One region of the Sporosarcina contaminans genome, then DNA from elsewhere that is predicted to be linked to it. Evidence: riboswitches for the same ligand, from Rfam matches in the RefSeq annotation. Region 1 holds a riboswitch; each other region holds the start of a gene.
What was found. Region 1 has a riboswitch for cobalamin ahead of ACFQ38_RS05365 (hypothetical protein). Riboswitches for the same ligand answer to the same signal wherever they lie in the genome.
Positions count from the first base shown of each region.

Region 2: it holds a riboswitch for cobalamin, as region 1 does, so the genes downstream of both, ACFQ38_RS07200 (ribonucleoside-diphosphate reductase subunit alpha) here and ACFQ38_RS05365 (hypothetical protein) in region 1, are expected to answer to the same signal.
Region 3: it holds a riboswitch for cobalamin, as region 1 does, so the genes downstream of both, ACFQ38_RS05950 (ABC transporter substrate-binding protein) here and ACFQ38_RS05365 (hypothetical protein) in region 1, are expected to answer to the same signal.

Region 1 covers NZ_JBHTLT010000027.1:1,067-9,031, forward strand. The annotation lists gene argS (arginine--tRNA ligase) at 1-1,141, shown strand, start outside; gene ACFQ38_RS05365 (hypothetical protein) at 1,185-1,817, opposite strand; cobalamin riboswitch at 1,971-2,146, opposite strand; gene ACFQ38_RS05370 (methyl-accepting chemotaxis protein) at 2,198-4,300, opposite strand; gene mdh (malate dehydrogenase) at 4,918-5,859, opposite strand; gene ACFQ38_RS05380 (BMC domain-containing protein) at 5,881-6,240, opposite strand; gene ACFQ38_RS05385 (EutN/CcmL family microcompartment protein) at 6,215-6,517, opposite strand; gene ACFQ38_RS05390 (phosphate propanoyltransferase) at 6,533-7,390, opposite strand; gene ACFQ38_RS05395 (BMC domain-containing protein) at 7,452-7,736, opposite strand; gene ACFQ38_RS05400 (aldehyde dehydrogenase family protein) at 7,758-7,965, opposite strand, start outside.
Region 2 covers NZ_JBHTLT010000035.1:772-8,736, reverse strand. The annotation lists gene ACFQ38_RS07225 (S41 family peptidase) at 33-728, opposite strand; gene ACFQ38_RS07220 (hypothetical protein) at 839-1,240, opposite strand; gene ACFQ38_RS07215 (GNAT family N-acetyltransferase) at 1,307-2,131, opposite strand; gene ACFQ38_RS07210 (ribonucleotide-diphosphate reductase subunit beta) at 2,398-3,459, opposite strand; gene ACFQ38_RS07205 (flavodoxin) at 3,405-3,854, opposite strand; gene ACFQ38_RS07200 (ribonucleoside-diphosphate reductase subunit alpha) at 3,839-6,061, opposite strand; cobalamin riboswitch at 6,238-6,418, opposite strand; gene ACFQ38_RS07195 (PH domain-containing protein) at 6,565-6,930, shown strand; gene ACFQ38_RS07190 (erythromycin esterase family protein) at 7,014-7,965, opposite strand, start outside.
Region 3 covers NZ_JBHTLT010000028.1:13,092-21,056, forward strand. The annotation lists gene ACFQ38_RS05920 (hypothetical protein) at 1-385, shown strand, start outside; gene ACFQ38_RS05925 (hypothetical protein) at 387-668, opposite strand; gene ACFQ38_RS05930 (CHY zinc finger protein) at 736-1,059, shown strand; gene ACFQ38_RS05935 (NUDIX hydrolase) at 1,073-1,516, shown strand; gene ACFQ38_RS05940 (class I SAM-dependent methyltransferase) at 1,520-2,116, opposite strand; gene ACFQ38_RS05945 (DUF2207 domain-containing protein) at 2,184-3,866, opposite strand; cobalamin riboswitch at 4,107-4,308, shown strand; gene ACFQ38_RS05950 (ABC transporter substrate-binding protein) at 4,456-5,454, shown strand; gene ACFQ38_RS05955 (FecCD family ABC transporter permease) at 5,417-6,487, shown strand; gene ACFQ38_RS05960 (ABC transporter ATP-binding protein) at 6,484-7,854, shown strand; gene ACFQ38_RS05965 (cobyrinate a,c-diamide synthase) at 7,869-7,965, shown strand, end outside.

The DNA.
Region 1 (7,965 bases):
AGTCCGCCAAGCGCCTATTAAGACACTATTGCAGCTTTACATCCGTTTCCATGAAGAAGCGGAAGAAGATCCTACCCTCAATGATGAAGGAAGAGCTGCGTTCAAAGCACTTGAAGAAGGAGACGAAGATGCACTTTCGCTTTGGGAATGGTTTAAAACGGAATCATTAAAGGAATTTCAACGCATATATGATTTGCTCGGAGTTTCTTTCGACTCAACTAACGGAGAAGCTTATTACAACGACAAAATGGAGCCTGTCGTTGAAGAGCTATCCGCTAAAGGATTGTTAGTAGAGTCCGATGGAGCATTAGTCGTGGAGCTGTCGGAAGGGATGCCGCCAAGTTTAATCAAAAAATCAGATGGCGCTACTCTCTATGCAACTCGCGATTTAGCCGCTGCATTGGAACGGAAAAAAGTGTATGATTTCACGAAAGCGATTTACGTAGTAGGAAATGAACAAAGCCTTCATTTCACCCAATTAAAGCAAGTGTTGCAAAAGATGGGCTATGACTGGGCAAATACGATTCACCATGTCTCATTCGGCTTCATATTGAAGGACGGAAAAAAGATGTCTACCCGGAAAGGAAAGATCGTTCTGTTAGAAGAAGTTCTGTCGGAAGCAATTTCGCTTGCTGAGCATACAATTGCTGAAAAAAATCCTACACTGTTCAATAAAAACGAAGTTGCACAAGCAGTTGGCGTCGGCGCAATTATTTTTAGCGATTTGAAACAGCATCGCAAGCATGACATCGAATTCAACTTAAGCAGCATGCTTCAAACCGAAGGAGAAACCGGACCTTACATTCAATATACGCATGCAAGGGCAAATTCCATTTTGCGCAAGGCTGGTATTACCGGACCGTTTACAGTTGAACAAGTGAATGACTATGAATGGGCGATTTTCAAGCTACTATATGCTTTTCCGTCTGTCGTGAAACGGGCAGCAGAAGATTTGGATCCTTCCATCGTAGCTAAATATGCAATTGACCTTTCACAATCATTCAATTCATTTTACGGAAACGTCCATATCCTTTCCGACTTGCCGTTAAAAAATTATAGAATCGCACTTGTTCAAAGCGTTGCTACTGTCCTACAGGAATCATTACGCCTTTTAGGGATGAAAGCACCAAAAGAGATGTAATTCATTATAGGGAATAGAACTTGATTTTACCCACGGTGGCGTATTAAGTTCTTTCCCAGCTGCATTTTGTCATTTGAATGCCTAATCTCCAAGCATTCAAATGATCACGCAGCAAGTCTTCCTCTCGCAGCGATATTCGGCGTGGCAATATTCGTTGTTTGAAACTTCCATTCAACCAATGCTGCTCCGGAAAACGCAAAGTCTCCTTGCATTGATTTCCACATAATCGATTCGCGCTGTCCCGATAAAAGAATGCTGGCCCACCTGAAGCTATTTGGCATTGCAAAAGATGTTTCATAAGGCTGACGGCAGATACTTCAACTTTTCGGATTATAGGGTGCTGTACGCAGGCATCATACTTCTCGTGAAATGCACCGATTTCTTTTTCATCATAAACATCTGGTAACGAAAACCCCATAACCTCCTTAATCTGTCTTAAATCAAATATAAAAAATGATCCATCCGCTTCCACTTGCCGCATAAACAAGTCAGGAATGCAGACCCCTTTCAACGGCAACTCATTCGATAGAAAGGCGAAAACATCAAGATGGAAAATGTCTATATAAAGCCGACTGAAATTACTATTCATTGCCATCATCGCCTTTTGCAATGGAGCCTCTCCAACATACTCCATATAGAGCATTGAACTGAATTCTTCCGCGGTGTGCAGTCTCATCACATTGTCTCCTCCCACTAAAAAGCGATCTGTTCCACCAATCGGGTGGAGCAGATCGCTCATATTGTTCGTAGGAAACTAAACGGAATCGGCCGAAAAAATGCCATGCCGAAAAATCCGTTCGCTCCCCCCTCTCAACCCCCGAAGAAAGTGTCGCTTCAACGATAGACGGCAGGTCTCCTGGCTTTCGCTTCATCCTTCCTCCCTGCCTTCCCGTCTTTTGACAGTGGCATTTAGGGGGAAGTCGGCGATTACAGTTGCGGGGACAGCTCCGGATTTCCGGATTCCCTATTAAACCGATTTCGGTACCGCTCTATCGTTCATATTCGTATTCTTTTACTTCATTTTACCATCAATTGACCGCAATGCAATCCTATAACTTAAGATAGTTGGAAACGACCTACGATTTCGCGCAATTCACCTGCGATTTGTTTCATTCGATTTGTAGATTCTGCAACACGTTCAAGCTCGCTTTGCTGTGTTGCGGAAGATGCGCTCACTTGCTCTGCGGAAGCCGCAGTCTCTTCAGATACTGCAGACACACTTTGAATCGAAAGAAGTGCTTGATCGCGATGTGATAGCATTTCAGCAAGCTCTGACGAAAACTCTGCAATTGCTTCACTCATTCGCTCCGTCAATTCAGCATTGCGTGCAAAGGAAGCTTCCGTGCTTGAGACCGATTCGTTTTGACCTTCCATCAATGCTAAGTTAGAAGCAACGACTTGTACAGTTTGTTGAGATTCTTCTAAAATTTCCTGTACAGTTTTTTGAATCACTTCAGTTTCTATTCTCGACTGCTCCGCCAATTTGCGAACTTCCTCGGCAACAACCGCAAACCCTTTCCCATGCTCACCGGCACGCGCCGCTTCAATGCTTGCATTCAGCGCCAACAAATTCGTCTGTGCAGTAATATCGTGGATGGAAGCAATGACTTGATCGATTGAACTAATTTTCGATGCCAATGCATCCATTTGCTGACGAACTTTTTCATTCATTTCATTCATCGAACTATTATGTTCACGCAAATTCTCTACTTCAGACATACCCGTTTCAGTTGAAGCAACCGTTTGATTCGAAAGCTCTTTCATATTTTCTGAAAGAGTGGATAATGCATTGATCTGCTCAGCTAAATCGGCCATTCTACGCCCAGTCTCTTCCGTATCCTCAGACTGCTTCGAAGCACCTTGTGCGATTTCGTTCGTCGCCAATGAAACCTCTTCACTGGAAGCGACAACTTCTTCAAACGCTTGATGTACCCTTGTCGTGGAATCATTCAATTCGATCGATGACTCACGAACTGCATGAATCGCCTCGTTCGTTTGGCGCAGCATATTATTATACGCAAGTGTGACAGCACCGATTTCATCATTGCCTACCTTGCTTTCATCGACATAATGTGTCATATCCCCTGCAGCCGCTTGTTCAATCGATGTTTGCAGCATTGAGAGTGGTCTCATCTGTTTGAAAATATACCAAGCCGTTACAGCCGCCATTAAAATTACCATTACAATACCAAAAATCACTGTCATGAGAAGGACATAATTAAAGGTTTCCATTATTTTCGACTTTTTAATAGATGTTTGCACTGTCCACGTTTCATCGATTCCTTCTAACATGATCGGTGCAAGAACATTAAACGCCATTTCGTCCAAGTTATCCGATTCGGCATATAACGAACCTACTTGCCCTTCGTCAAGCTTCGATTTCATTGCATCCCAGTCCAATAGACTACGCAAATCCGTGCCATTCAAATCCTCTGTTAAACTATTCGCTGTTATTTCACCATTATCCGTCAAGATAGTAGCGTAACCGCCTTCCGGTGCAATGGATGAGACTAAGTCAGTTAAGAATTCAACCGACAAATCTGTCGTCAATACACCGAAAAACTGACCATTCTTATCAATTAACGGTACTGAAATCGTCGTCATCGATATCGTCTGACCGCCTGCATCATACGAATACGGCTCAGTCAGCACAGCTCGTTTTGAGCTTTTAGGCACTTGATACCAGTCACCGTCTCCTTCCGTCTCATATCCTCTTACTGCTTCTATTGTAATTCCATCGCCATCTTTGTATAAGTAAGGAATGAAACGGTCTTCATCATCAAATAACCCTTTATCGGCATCATCGTCAATTGGAATGGAACCCTTTTCCAAAATCGCTGCCACACCCATTGCATCTTCATTCGATGCGAGATTGTTTTCTATGACATCTAAAACTTCTTCAGTTGTCAATTTTCCATCGGCTTGCAGTGTTTCAAAAATACGCTTCGTAGTATTCAAAATTTGATTCGTTTGACTAAATCTATTACTTATTTCTTTCGCATAAAAATTAGTATTTTCAATTGCAAATTCTTCAGCGTCATTTGAGCTCTCCTTATGAATAATAGAGCTTGTCGTAAATGTATAGGCGATAAAAAGGATCAAAAATAGACCGATAATCAGCCCCGACAATTTCCAAGCAATACTTCTCTGTTTCTTCAATTCAGTATCCTCCTACAAAACAATTCTAATCATCACAAAATCAATGCAACATAGAAATGAATGGATCTAAATCCGACTTTTACACGACGTACGAGCAGCATGCTCTTATCGAAATGCCCTATTTTACACATCAGAGCTTTTATACGTCGATCGTCTCAATGATATGTGCGCTTCAACTCTACTCACTTCCACAAATTCATAAAGGGAATTATGAGCGCAGAAAACTGCTTAAAAACGCATAATGCATCATAGAAACGCATACTACGTAAAAATTGCGCATAACTACTTCTGACACGCGCGGAAAGCAATGCAAAATCAGATACTTCTTAACTCAAAGGCGCGTGACTGTTAGTTAAGAAAAATTACCGTCATCCTACGGCATATGTACCTAAAAACAGCGAGATAAATTGCTTCAATTATCACCTTTCCTTATCCTCATTTCTTCATAAAAAATCAACAATAAAAAACTATTAATCTACTGAGAATTATACCATTTTCATAACCGAAAACATAGCTAAATACCTAAGATAATGCTATTTATAGTATTTAAGTCCTCTCAATTTTTTCGACATGCAAAAAAGCATCCCATTCACCTTTCAAGGGATGCTTTTCAAATATTATCGATTACAAATATCGATCACTAACTGTACAGATTGCGCTGACTTATCAAGCGCCTTTTTCTCTTCTTCCAATAATGGCAATTCAATCACGCTTTCAATGCCATTGCCGCCTAAAATGGTAGGCACGCCTAAATAAATATCGTGATAGCCATATTCACCTTCCAAATAAGCAATGGATGGCAAAATGCGCTTCTTGTCTTTAATGATTGCTTCAGCCATTTCAACAAGCGAAGCTGCAGGGGCGTAATACGCACTGCCGTTGCCCAATAGGGAAACGATTTCTCCCCCGCCTTTTCTCGTCCGATCGACAATTGCCTGCAAACGATCCGCAGGAATAATCTTTTCAAGCGGAATGCCTCCCGCATATGAATAGCGGACAAGCGGCACCATATCGTCTCCATGACCGCCTAAAACGAACCCAGAAATGTCTTCAACAGAGATATTCAATTCTTCCGCCACGAATGTATTAAAACGAGCTGTATCCAGTACGCCAGATTGGCCAATTACACGATTTTTAGGGAAGCCGGTTGTTTTATAGCAAACGTATGTCATCGCGTCTACCGGATTACTTAAAATAAGTACCGTGCTATCTGGAGCATAACGCTTAATTTGCTCAGATACAGCACGCATGATTTTCGCGTTTGTCGCTACTAAGTCATCCCTGCTCATACCTGGCTTTCTTGCAATTCCAGCTGTCACAATCACCATATCTGCGTCTTGAATATCTTCATAGTTGGAAGTACCAATGATTTTCGCATCAAAGTTTTGTACGGGGCCAGTTTGAAGAAGATCCAGAGCCTTCCCCTTTGTAGGGTTGACCAAATCAGGAATATCTACTAACACGACATCGCCCAACTCTTTTTGCGCAAGCATCAATGCAACTGTCGCACCAGTGTATCCTGCCCCGACAACAGCAATTTTATGTCTGCGAAAAGCCATATCCACTCATCCTTTCCGCGATTATGATTTCTTCGTTGTTTTCGGTTTTGAAGCTTTCTCAGGTTCCGCCAATTTTTCTTGCTTCTCGGCAGATTGCTGTTCAACCTTCTCATTAGGCTTCACCATTCCATAGACGGACTCATCCGGTCTTGGAATAACATGAGCGCCCAACAATTCGCCGACTCTTGCCGCAGCATCCTTGCCTGCATCTACTGCCGCTTGAACAGCACCAACATCGCCTTGCACGATAACTGTCACAATGCCGCCATCAACTTTCTCTTGGCTGACCAATGAAACATTGGATGCCTTAATCATCGCATCTGCCGCTTCAATGGAGCCGATCAAACCTTTCGTCTCAATCATCCCGATCGCTTGACTCATCGTAATCGCCCCTTTCCACTTCAGTCGAATCAATGATTCCTATGATGACCGCATCAATAGGAATCGGATTATCTTTCATAATGTAACGCGAAGAGCCTCCGCTCGTAACAAGGACATCATCACCTATGCCCGCACCAATCCGGTCTGCCGCGACAAACTGCGTCTGGTTCGGCTTTCCGAAAGCATCCAAAGGCTGAACGATTAATAACTTCAATCCTTGCAAGCCATCTTCTTTACGCGTAGCCCAAACATTACCAATCACTCTTCCCATTCGCATGCGTCATCACACCTTTTACTTAATGGAAATCACTTTTCCGATCTCTCTTGCTGTATCTTTTGCAAGTGCCGTCACAATCGTTCCTTTATCGACAACGATTTCATCTTCTTGAATGGCACGAATGTCTTCATTTGAAAGCAATTTCTTTTTGAAATAAAACGCTTTTTTCTCTGGTGGCACCTGAACTTCATTATGCGTAGCAACTACGTCATTTGAACGCTCAACACCCGGCTTTCTTAGCTTGCCGATTGTTCCTTGCGTAATAAACCCTGCATTTGCTTCGTCCGTATCTATATGCATTTCCAGTCGATAGCGCTCAGAGACTCGAATTTTCACTTGATTAAACGAGATTGGACGAATCCCTTCGACATCTATCGTAACAAAATCGCCGTCCCGCACGCCTAACCGGTCTGCGTCTTTCGGTTCCATATGAATATGGGATTGGGCGACAATTAGCCCTTCATCCAAATAAAGGCTGCCTTTCGGCCCGATCAACGTAATGCCTGCAGATCTCGCAATATTCCCGGATTCGCGAAGCGGTGGCTTGACGCCTAATTTCATAGCATCAGTCCAGCTCACTTCCACTTGGGACAATGAACGGGCAGGGCCAAGGATCCGCACTTTTTCGATGCTTCCCCTTGGACCCGCAATGACAACTGTTTCATTTGCAGCGAATTGACCCGGTTGAGACAAATCGGATCGTTTCGTCAGCTCATATCCTTTTCCAAACAGAACTTCAATATGCTCCGGTTTTAAATGCACATGGCGAGCGGAAACAGCAATTGGAATTTCATTGTTCGACAGTTTTGGCTCTTGCTTTTGAAGCTGGTCCATCACTTCTCCAACGATTCTTTCAATCAACTGCTGATCCATATTCATCCGCCTTTCAATAGCCGCCGATCATTGACGGCATTATCGTATCCGATTCTATTAATCAGTTTTCTTTAGGCAAGATCATTTCTAATTCGTTATGCGGTCTTGGGATTACGTGTACTGATAGCAATTCCCCAACACGTTGTGCAGCTGCTGCACCTGCATCTGTCGCTGCTTTAACTGCGCCTACATCACCGCGAACTAATACAGTTACGATACCGCCACCGACATGCACTTTTCCGACTAAGTTAACGCTTGCTGCTTTCACCATTGCGTCTGCTGCTTCGATCGAACCGATAAGACCTTTCGTTTCTACCATTCCTAATGCTGTACCTTCTCTATTCATGTTTGTTTCCTCCTAATAGGTTTATTTAGATAATTGTTTAACAATCTCACTCACTAAGTTTTTGACCATTTCAGGGTCGATTGAATCTTTTGTATCCACTTGGCCCATTACATGAGAAACGACTTGATCTTCTACAGATGCAGAAGTTTCTGTATGTCTTGGCAACTGGACATCTTTAATGCCATACGCCATGCGTTTCGTGTTCATTAGATGTCTTGCTGTAACGTTG
Region 2 (7,965 bases), on a different contig from region 1:
TATAAAAAACATTTCGATTCAACATAAGTGATTTAGTTCTGATTAACAATTGAATCAAGTGCCCTTTCCAATTGCCGATCCTCTTCATTTAAAAGCTCTTCTGCTGTTTTCGATATAGGCATATCAATTAGTAAAGTATTCTTTTCATCCTTAGTGGCTGGTCTTATAAATTTTGTTTGGGAGATTGCAATCTTTATATTTGAATTCGGCAATTCAATCAGTAATGGATCGCCAAAATGTGTAGGGTTTTGACCCACTGGTCCCCCTATAATTTTACCCAAACCATTATCTTTCATAATAGTTGCAAACATTGCACCAGAACTAAAAGTTCCCGAATCCGTAAGAATATAAATATCTTTTGAATAATCACCGTTATGTTGCCTTACAGATGAATCGTTGTAAAGTCTGTAGGAATCAACATTTAAGTGTTTCAAAAAAGAATTTATAACTCTTGAATCCCCACCGCTATTAAACCTTAAATCAATTAAAATACTTTCTATATTGTTTTTATCCACGGAGTCAAAAAATTGATCAATTGTCGATTCATAATGTTGATTATATATTGAATCAACTAGTTTAAAATATCCTATTTTAATACTGTTTTGCATTTTTATTTCCCAGTTATAGGGAGGTCCCTCTTTGTCTTTCTCAATTTTATCAAAGCCTATTTCATATTCTATTATTTCACCATCTCTTTCTACTGTTAAAATGATTTTGTTTTGTTCCAAAAGGCCCAGCGACTCCAGCAAAAAATCCAGGGTCAGAAAATTAATCTGGTGCTGAAACCAAGCTTCATTATCATAAGATATATATTTTCTTAGCTCATTTATTACTACGTTTATATTTTTCCCTGATATTTGAAGGACCTTATCCCTTTTTTTGCCACTTGACTGCTACTACTGATAATAATAATTTCCGAATCCAAATTCAAAAGTTGAATCGGTAATTTAGTCGTTTTCTCATCTATTAACACACCCGTATGGGAATCCCCAAGTATTGCGAGTATCTCCATTATCTTCACCTTAAAATAATTTTCGGATACTTCTTCTGTTAGTGAACTTCTATATTCATCTACTTTTTTTGAGACATATTCAATTTTCTCTATATCCGGATGAATTTCATTAAGTTTTTCATTCAGATAATTTAGATCCTCTTTCAATTCCTTCACATTCAAATGATTACTTTGATTGGAACAACCAACCAGTAACAGAAATAACATTAATATTAATAATTTTTTCAATCATTATCACCATCAAAGCCTTATACATAGTTTTATTTATAGCACAATAAAACTGTAAATGAACAATCACTCCAATGGAAACTCATATCCAACATAGTTAAACACATTTTTAAACCCTAAGCTTTCTGCGACAGCAACAGAAGGTTTGTTCATTTCCATGCAATCCCAATAGGGAATGATCTTGTTCTCCAGACAATCTTTGACGAAACGATGGGCGATCCTTTGGGCTAGTTTTTTCCCTTGATGAGCCTTTACGGTTTCAATATGAATGCCATGAACATTGCCAGCGACAAAACCTGAAAAACAAACACTTACGACTTCATTTTGATGAATGATACAGTACCCTTTTCCACTTCTAAAGAAAGCTTCAACTGAGGGCCAAAACTCTACTATTTTTGATTGCAAAAAGTCAATATTTTTTATGGATTCATCAGTAAAAAGCTCTTCCTCGATCTGCAACACTTCATATCCGAACTCTGTAATGGGTACGGATTGTTCTCGATAATCTTCCAGGTGTAGTGTATAAACCTTTTGATTCCAACTTCCCAACTTACGATGCTCAAATATTGCCTCTATGACAGGACCCCATTTTTCATGATTACCCATTGCTTCAAACCATTTCAATTGGACTTTTTTAGCTTCCGGTCTAATTGTATTGTCAATAAATCCATTTATTTCGCTAGTGAAACTCTCGTTTTGTTCACTTCCAAAAAATATGAATCCATCATTATTCCCTAACCATATCAGTCCTGATGCAGGATTGTTGCCATCATCCACAAAAATACGGCCCGGATTTATATTTTCAACAACTGCTAACGCTTCTAATTGCCCTTGTTCGTGTAATATTTTTCTGCATTTGCGATATTCGGCTTTATCCAATTCTATGATCATAGTACGTCTCCCTCCTCTTTTATTTCTTATTTGCCAATGCTATTTCTACCAACCCTGTAGCTCGTATAACTATATATGAGACACTAAAATAATTATACACTGAATTGTTCAATTTTACTTAACTGTCTATAAAGTATTGTGACAATAGAGTTCTATGTCAATTGAATGAATGGCAACGCAAAAAGGATACAAATTCATTCCGAATTGTATCCCAATGCTATTTATTTTATGAGTTCTTACTTTTCTCGCACTGAAAACGGAACGCCTTACAAATCATCAAACCCATTCAAATCGCTCGTCTTCACGTATTGTCTTGACGTCTGTTCAAAGAAATCCGTTTTCGTGTCATCAAAATTATCGACGTAGGCGCGGATCCATTTCATCGGATTGTCCGTGAATTCCGGGTAGATTTCGCTTAATCCCAACATGCGAAGCATTTTGTTGGCGCGGTATTTCACGTAACCCGCCATTTCATCGAGATCGATGCCTTCGATGTCTTTCAATACATAGCGGCTCCAGATGATCTCCTGATCGACAGAATGACGGAATTGATCGTAAATCCACTCTGTGAACTGTTCGGTGTTGTACTCCGGATTTTCAGATAGTGCGGCACGGAAAATGTCACTAATTGCCTTGCCATGCTGGAGCTCGTCACGGTTAATATAAGAAATCATCGTAGACGTTCCAACCATTTTCTGATGGCGTGCCAAATTATAAAAGAAAGCGAATCCGCTGTAGAAAAAGAGTCCTTCCAACAATGTTGTGTAGATCATTGCCTTCAGCACTGTTTCAATCGTTGGATTTTCTGCAAATTCGTTGTAAATATCCACAATCCGCTCATTCCGTTTCATAAGCACTTCATCGGTACGTCCCATTTCAAAAGAAGCTGTCTGCTTGTCCAACGTCGTGACCGACGATAAGACGTATGCATAACTATGGTTATGCTCGCTCTCCTGGTCGGCGATTGTCGCCATAATCGATTTGACGGATGGATCCGTTGCAAAGTCTGCAATTTTCATCGCAATAACGGTTTGCGGACCGTCCAACGTTGCAAGCAAACCAATGATTTTCAGAAACGCTTCTTGTTCGCCTTTCGATAAATTCGGGAATTGCTTAACATCTTGTGTCATATCCACTTCATTTGCCGTCCAGAAAAGTGCACGGATGCGCTGGCGCAGTGTATAGAAATGCGGATGCGCCAAGTCATTCCAGTTTAAAATGCCGCTTGCCTTTCCTCCGAAAATTGCCGTTGATTTGTTTGGATGTGCTGGATTCAGCACTTTAACGCGTGTAAGTGTTTCCAATGTTGCACTACTCCTTTCGACCATTCAATGACTGTTTGCTCCTGTGAACCGCGCGGACTTTGCTCGATTTTGAGCGGTGCAATGGCAGAATGATAAAACCACGCCAATTTGACTGCCGCATTACAAAAGAGATCATCTCCGCCAAATTGTGTATCGCCAGTTCCGAAGACATATACATGCTCCGGTTTGTAGCCAACGTCTGCGACGAAATCTTTCACTTCGTCAGGCGTCGCTCCCCGGTCCCAAGTAAAGCTGCCGATGATCATTGCATCAAACTGCCGAACATCCGGGACAGGGACCGTACCGATGCGATGTACTACTACATCTATTCCCCCTTGTAACAGCTTCTCCTCAATGATTTCCGCCACTTCCTCTGTATTGCCGCTCCAAGATGCATAAGCGATTAAGAATGGCACCATTCACACTCCTCTATATCCGAAGCGGTCGACCGCATGTAATAAGAAGTTTTCATGTTTGATTCCCATGCTTGTAAATGGAGGTCAAGCAACACAGAAGCCCGGATATTATTCGGAACATAAATATTAAATGAAATCGACTGATCAATATGTCGCTGCCTTGCTGCATTTTGCTTGATGGACCAGCGTTGATCGACTACATACGCGGATCTGCGATAGACATCGTACGTATTATGATCTAAATCCGGGGCAATGACAGGAAGTCTATAATCTTTCTTTTCTTCATGATAGAACGGCTTGAAAATCGGATCGATCGAAGCAGTCGAGCCAGCAATGACCGATGTTGAACTATTCGGGGCAACCGCCATTACGTAGCCGTTGCGCATACCGTTTGTTGCGACATCGACTCGCAGTTCACGCCACTGCATCGAATCATAGCCCCTCCGCTCAAAGTATGTTCCCGTTTGCCAGTCGGATCCTTCGAATAAAGGATATGCCCCTTTTTCCTTTGAAAGTTCCATTGAGGATTTGATTGTCAAATATGCGATCTTTTCATAAAGCTGATCCGCCAATTGTACTGCCTCTTCCGATTCCCATCGGATATTGGAAATTGCCAAAAGGTGATGCCAGCCGAATGTTCCAAGGCCGATGCCGCGATAATTCCCGTTTGTCCGTTGTGCCTGAAGCACCGGGATTTTATTCAGCTCGATGACGTTGTCCAACATCCGCACTTGAATTGGAATCAGCCTTTCTAAAACGCCTGCTGGAACCGCTTTTCCAAGATTGATAGAGGAGAGATTGCATACGACAAAGTCTCCCGCTTTCGATTTCGTAACGATGACATCATCTTCAAGCTTCACAGATTCAAACGTCGTTGCGCTCATGTTTTGAAGGATTTCTGAACATAAGTTACTTGAATAGACGATTCCTTCATGCTTATTCGGATTCATGCGGTTCACTTCATCGCGATAAAACATGAACGGCGTACCCGTTTCAAGCTGGCTGCGCATAATACGCTTCATGATTTCAATCGCGGGAACGGTTTCTTTTGTTAATTCCGGATGATTGACGCATTCCTCATACTTCTCACGGAATGAGCCGCTTCCTCGCTTTTCATCATAGTAATCTTCAAGAGAATAGCCCATCACTGTGCGCACTTCATGCGGATCAAACAAATGCCAGTCTCCCCTGCTTTTTACCTTCTCCATAAACAAATCAGGAAGGCAGACGCCTGTAAAGATGTCATGCGCACGCAATCTTTCATCTCCGTTGTTCAATTTCAAATCCAAAAAAGTATAAATGTCTCGATGCCACACATCCAAATAAACCGCGACTGCGCCTTGTCTTTGCCCCAATTGGTCAACGCTCACTGCCGTATTGTTCAATTGTTTAATCCAAGGTAAAACACCGCTCGATGCACCTTTAAAACCTCGAATCGCAGCTCCGCGAGAGCGTACTTTTCCCATATAAACCCCGATGCCACCACCATACTTGGATAAGTTCGCAACATCCGTGTTGCTGTTATAAATACCTAACAATGAATCATCAACCGTGTCGATGAAGCAGCTCGACAACTGGCCATGCGGCTTGCCCGCGTTCGCAAGCGTCGGTGTCGCAACAGTCATATATAAATTGCTCATCGCCCAATAAGCTTCCGCAATTTTGACATTCCGGTCGTCCGTTTCATTTTGCATTAGCGTCATCGCAATGACGAGCCAACGTTCCTGCGGCAATTCAACAGGACGCTTGTTATAGTCAACTGCTGCATAGCGGTCCATTAAAGTTTTCAAACCGATATATGTAAATAGCTTGTCCCTTTCCGGGTCGATCAATTTCCCAATAGCAGAAAGCTCCTCGCGCGTATACTTCTCCAAAAGTTCGGGCGCATAAAGACCCTTTGCAACAAGATCTTCAACATGTGCAACAAAATCCGAATAAGGCTCGCGTCCACATAACTGCTTTATTTGTGTATACATTTCCCGCAAATAAAGCCTCGCTGCCACGAATGTCCAATAGCCAGAAACTTCATCAATATTGCTAAGTGCTTCCAAAATCATTGCTTTTGTCCACTCGGAGTCACTGTGTCCCGGATTACGCTCTTTATAGCGTTCGCTAGCCTTTTCTAATAATGCAATTTTATCGTACCCAAACTCTTCCTGTAGCGCTGTCAGTCTCTCTTCAACTGCTGTTTTTCTCGTAAAAATGGTCATCTTTTGATTCTCCCTCCTAAAATGAAACGCAAAAAAGCGATGATGCCACCTCTTCGGCAGCGTCATCGCGCATAGATGTTGTGTAGGAAACAATTCGGGAAGCCCTCATTTACACTTTCATGAAAAATGAAAACAGCAAACCCGCTCGCTTCCACCTCTCAACCCCCGAAGAAAGTGTTGCTTGACGACGGACGGCAGGTCTCCTGGCTAACGCTTCATTCTCCCGTCTCCCTTCCCGCAATCACGATTGCAGTGGTTTTCAAGACGGTCGTCGGCGATTACAGTTGCGGGGACAGCTCCGGATTTCCGGATTCCCTTTTTAAACCGATAACGGTACCATTCCATCGTTCAATACTATATATTGTGTCTTATGTACATCTACTACCCTAACATGTTGTGGTTTAATCGTAAATAGGTAAAAAGATATTTTGAAAGTTTTTTAGCTTTTTCTATACTTTTGATCTTTCATATGTGATGATAAATAGAAAAAAGGAGAATTGCAAATGGCCGATTTAACAGCTATTACAGCTTGGACATTCACAGAAGAAGTACCCGTTCCAGATGACATCGCTGAATTACTTATTGAAGGTGAAGTTGCCGAAGTTGCATACAAAACAATTCGTGATGTTGCAGTTGTTACGAACAAAAGATTTATAATTGCGGACAAACAAGGACTTACGGGCAAAAAAGTTGAAATCTATACGATACCTTTCAGCTCAATCATTATGTATTCAAGTGAAAATGCAGGAAAAATTGATTTGAATGCTGAAATTGAATTATGGACAAAAGCAGGCAAGCTTAAATTAAATTTGAATAAAAAAGTTGATATCCGTAAATTAGATAAAATCATCGCAAATGCAATCTTATAAAATCACCAACAATCCAATAAAAAAGGACACTCAAACTGGATTCCGTAAAGCTTTGATTCCACTGAATCCAGTTTGTATACTTTTTACAAAGGCTCCAACGCATTCGTCCTATCCATGAACATAAACCCGTCGTAACGGCTGCCAACCCTTGACGATACATAGTTCCCATACGCTTCAAACTCCGGGTTATAGACAACTCCGATAGCGCGATGGCCAATCCATTCATTGAATAAATGACGGTTTTCCTCTGTAAACAAGATAACTTGATCCTTAGGATTCGCTGCATGCATCTGCCCTTCCCATGAGTTGAATTTGGCGGGTGGAACGTTCATTTTTTGATGAGGCTCCCCCCAGCCTTCGCCAGCAATGACGCATCCTTCATACGTTCCGAAGCCGATGGCAAATGTGTCCTTCCTTCCATACTTTTCGCGGATGAGCTGCCCGACATTAATCATTTTATGGTCGGCCATCGAAGTTTCCGAAGCATCGCCGAGATGAGTATTGTGCTCCCAAATGATGATTTTTGCATCGTCGCCATGGTAGTTCAAAATCTCGTCGATCGCCTCCATCATATGCATATCGCGTATATTCCAAGAGATGGCGTCGTCCTGCATCATCGCCCGATAATATGATTCTGCATTTTTCGCGACTAATGCATTCATCGTCATATTCAAGTCCTTCTCCTGCTCATTCGAATAAAGATCCTCATGGCTACGGATCGTTGTCAGCAAACTGGAAACTTCACTTATGCACTCATCCGTGAAGTGGGCAGTCGACAGCGCATAATGCTCTGGCATCCGGTTATACGGCTCAAAACAGGAGAACGCCTTTTTCGCCAACTCCAAATCCGCTTGAAACTGTGGATTCTCTCTTAGAAATCGAAGCAATTCATCGATTGATTCATATAGGCTATACATATCGATTCCGTAAAATCCTGTTTTATTTGCTGCAGCTTTTCCTTCATTTTCACGTTTCAACCACTCAACAAGCACCGCAACTTCTTCATTCGCCCACATCCAAGTCGGCCAGCGATTG
Region 3 (7,965 bases), on a different contig from region 1:
AACGGGGGATTGGAAGTCTGTCGATGAAGAGGATCGGACTGCTGTTATCCGCGGCATTTTAAGTATGGCGGACAGCGTTATTCGTCAAATCCGTAAAACTGCTGCTGTTTCCCCGATAACATTATGGGAGAATATTTTCGGCTTTTTACTTTGGCAATATCATGTTTTATTTAACAATCCGGGGACGTCAGAGGAAGCTCAATTAGACCTTCAAATTCTGAAGGACGATCGAACTTGGGAAAGCATCGCCCCCCGTTCCCGTTTCGCAGCCTACTTGAAAGGCAAAGAACCATCCGAACTGCTGAACACGACAGTCCGGACGACATGCTGCCTGTCAAAAGACGTACCGGGGTTAATGCAATGCGGATTTTGCCCGCTAAAGTAATTTATTCCGTTGTGCGATACGCCAAATAACTTTGCTTTACAGAATAAATAATGCCGATCGCCGCACCGCCATAAAAGAATCCCATAAAAATTCCTGCCGCTAAATTATGAGGATGACTTACAAAAACAGATAACAACAAAGCTGTAACGGTCGCAACGGTAGACAACCAACTTGAAGGCACTTTAAACACCCATTTCGCCAATAGCACAATTATCAATACAACAGGAACAGCCCAAAATGCGTCCCAAATATTTGTATGGACAACGGGAAATTCAGTAATCATAACATCAGTCCTTTTTCAAATAGGATGTGCGTTTTTGTATAAATTACACGAAAGTATGAGGGAGAAAATGAGAGAATTTCAAGTGATGGGAAGCATTATAGACGAAGAAACTAGATGTAAACATTACAACTCAAAGGTAGATATTATTGCAATAAAGTTTCATTGCTGCAAAATGTATTTTCCATGCTATTCATGCCATGAAGAATCTGGTTGCGGTACTCATAAAGTATGGCCAAAGGATCAGTTTAATGAAAAAGCTGTCTTGTGCGGTATATGCAAGCATGAAATGACGATTGAAGAATATAAAAACTCCCAGTACAAATGCCCTTCATGTCATGCGGAATTCAATCCGGGATGCGGGCTGCATTGGGAGCTTTATTTTGAAAATTAGGAGGTGTCACTACATGCATCCTCGAGCTACCGCTTTAGGAATCATCATTAAAGAAGACGATATCCTTTTAGAGGAGAAAATAGGGAAACACTCACAAGGAAATGGTTATTATTATCGTCCGATCGGTGGGACGATTGAGTTTGGCGAGACGTCCGACGAGACATTAATAAGAGAATTCCGCGAAGAAATAGGTGCCGAAATCCGTATTATTCGATATATAGCATGTCTCGAAAATATATTTACAATAGAGGGCATTATTGGACATGAAATTACTCAAATCTATTTAGTGGAGCTTGTAGATAAAAAACTTTATGAGAATGCAACCTTTGCAGTAAAAGAACAAACTAAAGTAACGACTGCAAAGTGGATATATAAGGAAGATCTATTTTCAGGCCAAAAGAGCATTTATCCTAATGGCATTGTCAATTTGTTAAAAGGCATATTTTATAAGAGTTAAGAATCACTTCATACAGGTGCATATGAACATCGATGCATCCTTCTTCATAAAAATATTTTTCCCATGATGGAATGTTTTAATATCAATTGAAGTAAAGCCAACTTCAGCCAACACTTTCTCCAATTCATCATGCAAAAAGCCGTTATGGACTTTCGGGTGGCTTATTTTATCGTTTTTATCAAAATCAATAATGATTAGCTTGCCCCCATCGTTCAATACTTCGAATAGTTCATGTAAAATTTTCTTCGTCTCCGGTATATGAAGAAGAACTAATGATAGTAAAACGATGTCCGCCTTCAGCCCAGGATTCCCTTTTGTAAAATCGGAAGAAAGCACTTTCGCATTCGTAATTCCTTTATTGGATATTTTAGCATCCGCAACCTCTAGCATTTGCTCTGATGAATCAACCAATAAAACAGAATCAACCAAATCCGCAACTTCAAGCCCAATTAGGCCAGTGCCGCTCCCATAGTCTATTAAAGATTTTGATGCACGATCGCTCAGCTCCGATCTTACTTCCTTGATGATCACTTTAGACAACTCGATTCTTTCTTCTGTATCGTATTTTTTTGCCATTTGTTCAAAAACGTTACTTTCCATTTTGCACTCTCCTACCTAGCGGAATAGACCGGACTTCATATGCCCGGCACCGCTCTTATAGATTAAGTTAAAACGCACCAGATCCTCCACCGCCGCCTCCGACGCCACCACCTCCAGATGAAATCGAAGTGGAACTTCCACTTGAAGAAGGAGAGGCATCGTTATTGGCTGTTGCAAATGTTTGCGTCATGAACATAGGATTATAGGCAGCATAATAATGATCATTTTTACGATCTGAACGCTGTTCGGCTCGTTCAAATTCGTTGTATAGCTTTTCTAACTTACCATCTTTCACACCGATTCCATAAATATATGCTCGGTATTTATCGTCGACAGGCAACCTCTCCCACTCTTCCGCGCTCACTTGCTCAAAGTGTTTTCTAAATCGTTTCCATTCTTCCTTTATTTGTAAACCTTTCAAATTTCGAGGTTTGTAAAAGAATGCAATACACAGCCCAACGAGCGCTAGTCCAATCAAAATGGCCATAGAGAGATATACTTCATAGCGTCCCAACTGCACAATGACCGGAATAAGCGCAATGCTTAATAAACCCGCTGACCAGCGTAACCCAATTTTCTCTTCATATAGTTGAGCATCTTTCACTTCCTGTAAAATTGCAGTTTTCCAAGTATGAAGTGTATTACTATACGATTCATGATTTTCTTCGTTTTTCGTATACGTCTTCAAATCCTCAAGCGTAAATTGTTCACCATCTCCAACTTCGTTAAACAATAAATCGATTAGTGCTGCTTCATGATTATTGACACCAGATGTATGTAGAAGTCCAAAAGACTCGTCTGTTACTTGTTTCACATAGCCTTTTCTAATTAAATCCAATAACGAAGCAGACATCACCTCAGGTCCAAGCCCAGAAGGGTGAGTATAATAAATCGTCGCCGGCATTGATAACGTTTCTTTCGGAATGAAACCGTCCTCCATTAACGAGTGCACCATTTCTCGATTATCTTTCCTCTTCATAACCATGTACACAAGCAGTCCGAATAAAAAGGCAACAAAAGCTATTATTGAGTAGCTACCGACTTTCCCCATACTTTTCTGCGCCGTTAGAAACGCAGTCCGATCTTCTTCAATTTTCTCCTTATCCGCCTTCAACGCATCACGGATTGTTCCCTTTTCTGCATTTATACTTGAAAATAGAGAAGGCTCATAAATGACTCGGATATCGCCGTTCGTACTGTCCGGAACTTTACCGAAGTCAAAAACGACAACTCCATCTGCTTCAAGGACGCCCTTTCCATAAGCAGCGTCATACCCAAGATAATCTACATCCATTGCTTTCGCGGGTGGATGCACAGATATTTTCAGTTTACCGTAATCCGTTTCATTTCTTTTATCAAAAAATGGCCAATAAAATTGCGCTCCATCTTCATACTTCTCTACACCATTTCCAATTTGATAATGCAGCTCAAAGCGTACAGTTTCATTTTTCCCTGATCGATAAACTTTATAAAGCTGCCCCTTTTTTTCAACCTTCAATAATTTACCGTTTTCATAGGCTTCAAAACGATCAATGGAAGATCCTTTTTTCGGGCTAATCTCACGGGAAATCCCATTAAATTTTCCATCAAAATCATACGTATGCTTTTCAACGACATCCACATGTCCATTTTCTTTTAGGTAGACATCAATTTGAACATCGGAAATTTCGAATTCAACAGCATTTGCTGTAACCGGAATTACTAAAAGAACTATGAAAGCCAATATCGAAATAAAATTACTCCATCTCATTGCATTCACCTCTTCTTACTTTTATTTTACGGAATAAGCAAAGTGAAAGTTTCATATTTGAAGAATGCCCATCCTATCGTATATAAGTAAACCTTATTCGGCCGCCTTTCTCCAAATCGGTTTATTACGTTTTCATGATGCGTTTAAAGAAGAAACACATTATTCGCATTAATACTATATCAATATAAAGTTTACAAACCATTCTCACTTCTATATACTTGGCATGAGCTAAAACGTTAAAAAAGAATAGTAGAAATAGGTTTTTCAAACCGTTGCTATAAAACTGTTTGAGACTAAGAGGGAAGTTGGTGAGAATCCAACACGAACCCGTCACTGTAATCGTCGAGGAACGTCCCATTTATCCACTGCGCTAATAGCGTGGGAAGGAGGGACCATCCGTTGAACCGTAAGTCAGGAGACCTGCCTATTTCGATTATCGGCTTCCTCGGGATATAGGAATGCTTGAAATATCGGTTTTGCCGTCCTTTTGGATTTGATGACAGCCGTTCTTATTTTCATGCGCTTTCCCCCGAGGAAAAGCGCTTTTTTGACGTTCACCAACAAAAGGAGGACTATAATTTTGCAAAACATGATGAAACGTTGGGGACTATTCAGCCTAATCTTTGTCTTATCCATGGCCATTTTGGCTGGATGCGGATCAGAATCGGCAAACCCTGCGAAGCAATCGGGCCAAGAAGGTCAATTAACTGAAACGGATAAAACTCAAGAGACAAATAAAGATGAGGCACTTTTCCCTGTCACATTTACCGATGATGCTGGACGTGAAGTGACCATCGAGGAAGAACCTGAAACGCTCATCTCGATCCAGACGAGCAACACAGAAATTTTATACGCCCTTGGTGTAGGGGATCGTCTCATCGGCGTATCCGATTACTGCAACTACCCTCAAGAAGCGCTGGAAGTACAGAAAGTCGGCGGACAAGATATGGATGCCGAGTTAATCATGACACTTTTGCCGGATGTCGTGTTTGCTACAAAATATCATTTTGATAACCATGAAAACATCCTGAAACAATATGAAGATGCGGGCATTAAAGTTGTCGTTACAGGCAGCGCCACTTCATTCGACGATGCCTACAACACGATGAAAATGCTTGCAACTGCTACAGGCACGGAAGACAAAGCAGATGAAATTATTCAAGATATGAAAGATCGCCGTGCTGCAATTGAAGAAAAAGCAAAAGAGATTACAAATCCAAAAAAAGTTTGGGTTGAAGTTTCACCCGAACCGGATATCTTTACGACTGGAACGAATACATTCATGCATGAAATGCTTCAAACCATTCATGCTGTAAACGCCGCGGAAGCACATGAGGGTTGGGTGAAATTGACCGAAGAAGAAATTGTGGCCCTTAATCCGGACGTCATCATTACAACATATGGCTACTATGTAGAGAATCCTGCAGATGGCGTATTGGCCCGTGATGGATGGCAGGAAGTCAATGCTGTAAAAAATGGACAAGTGTTTGACGTTGATAGTGATACGGTTACACGTCCAGGTCCACGCCTAATTGAAGGAGTCGAGCAGCTTGCGAAACTTATTTATCCGGAAGTTTTTGGGGAATAAAATTACCTATCTTTATATCGCAAGTATCGGGGTTGTACTTTGTGCAACCCTTCTTGGCATATTCGTCAGCAGTGTAAAGTTTCCGATATCGACTATTCTTCATGTCGTGACAGATAAAACATTTGGGCTTGGTTGGCTGACAGAGGTTCCGAGAAACGAGGAGCTAATTATTTGGAACATCCGTGTTCCCCGCGTATTATTGGCCTTCCTTGTCGGTGCTTCCCTTTCGCTTGCCGGTGCCGCATTCCAAGGACTTCTCAGAAATCCTTTAGCCGACCCCTACACGATCGGTGTCTCATCAGGTTCTGCCTTAGGTGCCGTAACAGTTCTATTTTTTCAATATACAATTTGGGGGCTCGGCAGCTATACATTGCCAATCGTCGCTATTCTAAGCGGATTTTTCACATTATTTATCGTCTTCGGCCTAGTTAGGTTAAGCAGTCGAAGCTTGGCGATCGAAACGATCATCCTTGCCGGGATTATTGTCGGCGCTTTCGTAGGAGCACTTACTTCGTTAATGATTGCATTAGGAGATCGAGATGCGATGGCGCAAATCATTTATTGGCTATACGGAAGCGTAGCCATGCGTGGTTGGAGCCATGTGCAGCTGATCATCCCCTTCCTTGTGATTGGAGCAATCATCCTACTAGCCCATTATCGGGAACTGAACGCTTTAGCTCTTGGCGAAGAAGCTGCAGATCATATCGGGGTCAATGTGAAGCGGGGTAAAATACTCATTTTGATTGGTGCATCTCTCCTTACCGGATCGGCAGTCGCCGTTTCTGGATCGATCGGTTTCGTCGGATTAGTTGTCCCCCACTTAGTACGGCTCATGACTGGACCGAACCACCGGAATGTCCTCCCGTTGTCCATGCTTCTTGGCGGTGCATTTCTTGTCTTGGCTGATTTGCTTGCACGGACAGTGATCGCTCCGAAAGAGTTGCCGATCGGTGTTATTACCGCTCTAATCGGAGCACCTGTATTTGCATTTCTATTAATCCGAGATCGAATTGGAAGAGGGGAACAGCGATGATCACAGTCGAACATCTAACAGGCGGTTATGGGAAAAAGCCAATTATCCGTGATCTCCAATTCGAAATCCGTAAAGGGGAATTCTTCGCTCTATTAGGACCGAACGGTAGCGGTAAATCGACAATTTTCAAATTGATTACCGGTCAACTGCCGATCACATCCGGCTCCATTTTGATTGACGGGAAACCGATGTCGCAACTAACAAAGTTAGAGAAGGCACGGAAAGTGGCTGTGCTTGCCCAAGAAAGCCAAGTAACATTTGATTTCACTGTCGAAGAAATCGTAAGCCTTGGGCGATATCCCCATCAGACCGGTCTCTTCAAGCGACTATCTCCGGAAGATAAGCAAGTCATCGAGGACGTTATGCACATGACACGCATTGAGCAATTCAGAAGTTTTCAGTTCAGAACATTAAGCGGGGGAGAAAAACAAAGGGTTTTGTTGGCAAAAGCGCTAGCGCAACAACCCGAAGTTCTTTTATTGGATGAACCAACCAACCATTTGGATATTAAGCATACGTTCCAAATACTTACTATGCTGAAGAAATGGCAGCGATCAAAAGATTTAACCATTTTCGCCATCCTGCATGATTTGAATGTCGCTTCTCTCTATGCAGACCGAGTTGCCCTACTCCATAAAGGCAACTTCCTTGAAGTGGGAGATGTGAACATCTTGCGAAAGGAAAATCAGCTGAAGAAGGTGTATGAGGTTGATGTTAAAACACAGGCACATCCAGTTGTTGCCAAGCCTCAGCTGCTCATGACGCCTATGTTCGAGGAAACGGATGCCTCAGTTGCCCTTATTGAAAGTTTCTTTGTAGATCGCAAGGAGGACCATCTGATCGTCCATTTTACAGAGCCTTTGCGGACTATTTCCAATGCTGCAATCGGCAGTGGCATCCAGTGGTTTAAACACTTTTGCCTTATGAATCAACCATCTGCCCATACAAGCCGTGAACAGCTGAAAACCATGTTGGAAAAGTATGGCATTCCACCTGAACAGGCATCTATCGTGATATGCTCCGGAAATCTGAATGACGCTTTCATTATGGAACGGCAATTAAATGGCGTGGACATTTTACTTATTACAGCATTCGATGAAGCGGTCCACCTTCTTCTGTTCATCGATGCACCATTAGATGATCGGACATTGTTCGATTTTTACATGGCAGCGACAGAAGCGAAAGCGGCAGCGTTCCAGCGAGCCGGAATTCCGTTGGAAACGGACAGGCAGGATAGCCTCGTCATCGCTGCAAACCTACAACACAGTCTTCCGGGTGAAGCGATCGAGTCGATTTCCCGCGGACAGATCGGACAACTTATCTTATCCGAAATGACCGAAACGCTGCTACAGAAAGTAGGAAAATAAAGGAGGGATGTTGTATGGCGAAACGAAGACTCGTAATTGCAGGTACGAACAGCGGCGTTGGAAAAACGACTTTAACCATCGGAATAATGGCTGCCCTGATGAAAAAGGGAT